Regions from separate parts of the Bariatricus sp. TF06-38A genome, predicted to be linked through region 1. Evidence: predicted binding sites of a transcription regulator. Region 1 holds the regulator's gene; the other holds the start of a gene.
The links. Region 1 encodes Rex, which represses fermentation and respiration genes when NADH is low (regulators of the CRP and FNR family bind a similar motif). Its sites were predicted from a motif close to ATTGTTAANTANTTAACAAT; they were not measured.
Positions count from the first base shown of each region.

Region 2: PG418_RS06460 (NAD(P)-binding protein) is a predicted target of Rex. The motif match lies at 1,430-1,449, and genes of this name have one in related genera.

Region 1 is NZ_JAQFCE010000003.1:251,364-254,580, reverse strand. It holds gene PG418_RS05035 (NAD(P)H-hydrate dehydratase) at 1-1,508, opposite strand, end outside; gene PG418_RS05030 (redox-sensing transcriptional repressor Rex) at 1,589-2,236, opposite strand; gene PG418_RS05025 (ABC-F family ATP-binding cassette domain-containing protein) at 2,395-3,217, shown strand, end outside.
Region 2 is NZ_JAQFCE010000005.1:62,210-65,426, forward strand. It holds gene PG418_RS06450 (TetR/AcrR family transcriptional regulator) at 1-107, shown strand, start outside; gene PG418_RS06455 (aldose epimerase family protein) at 234-1,265, opposite strand; gene PG418_RS06460 (NAD(P)-binding protein) at 1,591-3,217, shown strand, end outside.

The DNA of each region.
Region 1 (3,217 bases):
TCCAATTCCTTAAGTGTTCTGCCGAGCATTTTCAAGAGATCACCCGCAAGCACACTGTAAGAGCCAAGTTCTTTTCTGGCATGATCTCCGCACAGGCCATGCAGATAAACGCCAAGCACAGCGGCATCATCCGGTCTCATATGCTGTGCCATAAGTCCGGTGATCATTCCTGCAAGCACATCTCCCGATCCGGCCTTTGCCATTGCCGCATTACCGGTGGTATTGATCATAAGCCTTCCCTCTGGCGCTTTCACAAGTGTCCTGCTGTCTTTCAGTACACAGACAGCATGGACTTTTTCTGTATATTTCCTTAATAGCTCTCTTCTGTTGTCTTTTAATTCCTGTACGCTGTATCCGGTCAGTCTGGACATTTCTTTCATATGTGGAGTAAGTACATATCCGGAAGGATTCATCCGAATCTGTTCGGTCCCCCACTCATCGGTCTTTGCCAGAAGGTTCAGTCCGTCCGCATCAATAACAGCCGGGGTTTTATTATTCTCAAGCACCTTTTTCAGTAATTCCTCCGAATGCGGTCCCATACCGAGTCCGCATCCAATACAGAGCACATCCGCCCATTCCAGCAAATCCGGAAGTTCTTCAAATGATTCTGTCTCATCCAGAGAATAGGTCGTCATTACCGCCTCCGGTAAAAGTTCCTGTAAGATTGCCCGGTTACTTTCCTCCGTATAAATCCGGACAAGACCTGCTCCCGAAAGATATGCTGCCCTGGCACTTAAATATGCTGCACCGGACATTCCTTTGCTTCCGGTAATCATCAGAACCTTTCCATAAGTCCCTTTATTAGAATCCGGTTTCCTTTGCGGCAGCATTGCCGGCACATCGGATTTTTCAAGTGCCATGCAGATTTCTTCTTCCGCAAAAAACTCCGGTCTGGTAATTCCGATCGGCGCTGTAACAAGCTTTCCTGTATACTCACATCCCGGATATAGGATCTGTCCCATCTTCTGAAACGCAAAGGTCACTGTAAGATCTGCTTTAAATGCCGTTCCAAGCACTTTTCCATCATCCGAACGGATCCCTGAAGGAGTGTCGACTGCCACCTTACAGGCAGTCATCCGATTCATCTGATCAATCACCTCTGCGTATCTGCCTTTTATTTCACGGGATAGGCCAATACCGAATACGGCATCTATAATAACACTATATTCTTTCTGTGGCAAACTGTTTCCTACAGATATTCCCAGATTTTCCAGAATTTTCATCTGGATTTTTGTTTCTTCACTACGATGGTCATAATTTCCGACCAATACTACATCTGGATGATTTCCTTCTTCTACGAGCATCCTTGCAATTGCGAATCCGTCACCACCGTTATTGCCACTTCCACACACGACCAATGCTTTCGACAAATCTATGTCTTCTGCTTTCATCGCAGCCACACACTGAAGTGCCGCCCGTTCCATCAGGACAAGGGACGGGACCTGCATCTTCTGTATCATTCTCTGATCCGATCTTCTCATCTGATCTGCTGTCAGTATTTCTTTCATATCCGGTCTCCCATACATTTAATTTTCAAAAAGGTGCAGGAAAAAATTTTCCTGCACCTCTGCCTTCTGGTCTGCTTTGCCTACTTTCCTTCATGTTCTTCATTGTATCTGGTGATATTATAAGATAATCTCATCAGACTTTCAGACAAATGAACATTCTCAACAATAATATTATCCGGCAGATTCAGATCTGTATGCGCAAAATTCCAGATAGCCTTAACTCCATTATCTACCAGGAGATTGGCAACCTCTACTGCTTTTGTCTTCGGAATCGTAAGAACCCCGATCTCAATATCGTTTTCTTTCACAAAATCCTTCAATTCATCCATCATACGGATCTCAACTCCACGGATCGTCAATCCGGCAAGCCTTGGGTTTACGTCAAACAGCCCTTTTAAAACAAATCCCCGATTTTCAAATGCTGCATAATTCGCCAGTGCCTGTCCAAGATTTCCTGCTCCAATGATAACGAATTTATGTTTCTCGTTCAGTCCAAGGATCTTACCTATCTCTGTATAAAGATACTTTACATTATAGCCATATCCCTGCTGTCCAAATCCACCAAAATTATTCAGATCCTGACGGATCTGTGAAGCAGTTACTTTCATTCTTTTACTTAATTCATTGGATGATATCCGTTCGACTCCGCTCTCCAGTAGTTCCCCTAAATAACGATAATACCGCGGAAGTCTCCTTATTACTGCCTGAGATATTTCTCTTGATGCCACTTTCACTTCCACCTTCCTATTTTTTGACTCATTATTTTTAATTATATAAGAATCTAGTGAAAAAGTCAAATTTTATAGTTGTTTTTTGTCGTATTTCAGCTATAATTATGTTACTGTGAGCAGTAACATAATTGCCACTTTAACAGGAGGATATAAAAATGATACTGGCATGTCATAATCTGTCAAAAAGTTTTGGGGATCAGGTCATCGTAAAAGACGGATCCTTTCATATAGAGAACCATGAAAAAGCTGCTCTTGTAGGTCTTAACGGAGCCGGCAAATCCACGATCCTCAAGATGATCGTAGGACAGCTTTCTCCCGATGCAGGGACGGTTGTTCTTACCAAAGGCAAAACTCTCGGCTACCTTGCACAGCATCAGGAGATGGAAAGCGGCAATACCATTTATGAAGAAGTCCGCACGGCAAAAGCCGAAGTCATTGAGATGGAAAAGCAGATCCGTACAATCGAGATAGAGCTTCCGTCTCTTTCCGGAGATGCTCTTGAAGCACGTCTTGCCACTTATCAGAGACTGACTTCTGCATTTGAGCACGCAGACGGTTACGCTTATAAAAGTGAGCTTACCGGCGTTCTAAAAGGTCTCGGATTTACAGAAGAAGAATTTACTAAACCCGTAGATTCTTTATCCGGTGGTCAGAAGACCCGTGTATCTCTTGGCAAACTCCTTCTTACCAAGCCTGACGTCCTGCTTCTGGATGAACCAACAAACCACCTGGATATGAACTCCATCGCATGGCTGGAAACCTATCTTCTGAATTATCCGGGTGCTGTTCTTATCGTATCCCACGACCGCTATTTCCTGAACCGTGTGGTTACAAAGGTGATTGAAGTCGAGCAGGGACAGCTTCATACTTATATGGGCAATTATTCTGATTTTGCTGTCAAAAAAGAACAGCTCAGAGAAGCCAGATTAAAAGAATACTTGAATCAGCAGCGTGAGATCAAACATCAAGAAGCCGTGA
Region 2 (3,217 bases), on a different contig from region 1:
TGCTGGTTATCGGAAATGTATTTGAATGGTGTCTGCATAACGGAGAGACTGATTTTGAAGGTAATATCCGCCGTTCGATCGGGCATTATCTGGATGGCATTTTCTGATTTCACAGATATACCACAGCGTAAAATGAATTTTTCATATTCCTTCGCTGATTTTTTACAGCACATATTTTCAAAAAAGGTGTCATGGATTTTTATGTCCATGGCACCTTTTCGGCTTATCTGTTGTTATATAAACTTGTACATCGTTGTTGTTTCGTAAGTTTCGCCCTTCTCGCATACCGACCCGGCAAAATTCTCTTTATGGATTGCATCCGGGAAGAACTGTGTCTCGAAGCAGGCTGCCTGGCGTTTGTGGTAATGCGCCCCGCCTTTTCCTTTGGCATCAACAATAAAGTTGCCTGTATAAAGCTGCATTCCCGGAAGGTCTGTATAAACTTCCATAGTGATTCCGCTCTCTTCCGAGGACATCTCTGCCACTTTCGCAAATTCTCCTTTATTGTTCAGAACCCAGTTATGATCATATCCTTTCCCGAAATTCAGTGCTTCATAATCTGTCTCGATTTCTTTGCCAATTGCTTTCTTTGTGCGGAAATCCATCGGTGTTCCTTCTACCGGTGTGATCTCGCCTGTCGGAATAGACTCGGCATCGGCTCTGGTAAATGCATCTGCATCAATCCATACTTCCTGATCCAGTACATCTCCTGATGCATGTCCATCCATATTAAAATAGCTGTGATTTGTCATGTTGATCAGAGTATCTGCATCCGGAACTGCATGGTAAGCGATCTTCACTGCATTGTCTTCTGTCAGAGTATATGTTACCTCAATATGTACAGCTCCCGGATATCCCTGATCACCATCCGGGCTGTCCAGTTCAAATGTAATATGATCATCTGCGGTTTCTTTTACCTTCCACATTCTCTGGTTATAAAAATCCATTCCGCTGTGGAGATTATTGCCATTATCATTCTTTTCAAGCTGATAGGTCACTCCGTTCAGTTCAAAGGATGCTCCTCCGATACGGTTTGCACTTCTCCCGACAATTGCGCCGAAGAACAGATCTCCTTCTTCATATCCTGCTGCCTCATCATATCCAAGCACAACATCACACGGCTTGCCTTCTTTGTCCGGTACGATCACCTGTACCAGCGTTGCACCGTAATCGGATACTGCAATCTCCATTCCGTTTTTATTTGTGAGCGTATATAATTTTGTCTCGTCACCTTTAACTGTTGCACCAAAATCTGTTACTTTCATTTTTCCTCTTCCGCCCTTTCTGTTAATTGTGCCTGTAAAACAGACATCTCTTTTACAGGTGTTATTGTAACATAATTTTTTTATTTTTTGCACCCTTTATCGTTGTTCTGCCATTTTGTACATATTGCTGATATTTTTTATCATTTTGTGACAAAATTAACTTATTTGTCTATTTATTAACTTTGCTTGCAAGATTGTACTAAAATGCATACAATATCATTATAAGTGTGTCCATAGAGTTAATCTATAGTATTCAGATGTTTTCCCTATGATTTTCTTCATCTGTCCTGTAGATTAGCAAAAAAAGTTAAAGGAGAAAAAAGCTATGAGTAGACTTGAAATCACTGCACCAGACAAAGCCCAGCTGGTTATCGAAGGGCTCTACAAAGATCTGGAGCGAAGAATCGAATCCAGTCCTCCGGGACTATGTCCTGTTGACATGACTCGTGCTTTCCTGGAGATGTGTCATACACATACCTGTGGAAAATGTGTGCCGTGCCGTGTTGGTCTGTGGCAGCTGAAAAACCTGCTGACCGACGTTATGAACGGAGACGCAACTATGGAAACATTAGACCTGATGGAAGAACTCTCTGTATCAATCATGGAAGGAGCTGACTGTGCGATCGGGTATGAAGCAGCTCACATGGTTTACAAGAGTTTGATGGGATGTCGGGAAGACTATGAAGAACATGTGCGCCAGGGAAGATGTACCTGCCAGTACACACAGCCTGTTCCTTGTGTATCTTTGTGCCCGGCACATGTAGATATTCCGGGATATATCGCTCTTGTCGGAGAAGGACGTTACGCAGATGCGATCCGCCTGATCCGTAAGGACAATCCATTCCCGACCACCTGTGGTTTTATCTGCGAACATCCTTGTGAGGCACGCTGCCGTCGTAACATCGTAGACGATGCAGTCAATATCCGCGGTCTTAAGAGAATGGCTGCTGATTATGCCGGAAAAGTTCCACCGCCGCCATGCGCTCCATCTACCGGAAAGCGCATTGCCGTTGTTGGTGGTGGTCCTGGTGGATTAAGTGCAGCTTACTATCTGCAGCTGATGGGACACCAGACAACCGTATTTGAGATGCTGCCGGAACTTGGCGGTATGCTCCGCTATGGTATCCCGAACTACCGTCTGCCGAAAGACCGTCTGAACGATGATATCAATGCCATCCTTGAGACCGGTGTCAAAGTTGAATTTGGCAAACGGATTGGAAAAGATATGACAATCCAGAGTCTGCGTGAAGAATACGACGCAGTTCTTATTACAATCGGTGCAAGTACCGATAAGAAACTTGGTATCGAAGGCGAACACTCAGAAGGTGTCCTTTCTGCTGTTCAGTTCCTTCGTGATGTAGGAAAGAACCAGAACCCGGATCTTACCGGACAGGAAGTAGCCGTTATCGGTGGTGGTAACGTATCTATGGATGCTGTCCGTACCGCAAAACGTCTGGGTGCTAAAAAAGTCAGCATCGTTTACCGCCGCCGCGTGGCAGATATGACTGCCCTTCCGGCAGAGATTGAAGGTGCTGTTGCAGAAGGAATCGAAGTACAGACTCTGATGGCTCCTTCCCGCATCGAAACAGATGAAAACGGTCATGTAAAAGGAATCTACGTTACACCACAGATGATCAGTAAGATCAAAGACGGTCGTGCAAGTGTACGTCCGACAGGTGCTCCTGACGTATTTATTCCATGCCAGACACTGATCGTTGCAATCGGACAGGATATTGAATACCAGCACTTTGAAGAAGCCGGTGTTCCTGTACAGAGAGGTAAGATCTTAACCGAAAAATACGGCGGATTCGATAACATTCCGGGTGTATTTGCCGGCGGAGACTGTGCTTCCGGTCCTGCATCCGTAATCAAAGCTATTGCTGCTGCAAAAGTAGTAGCTGCTAACATAGACGAATACCTGGGATATCACCACATTATCAGCTGTGACGTTG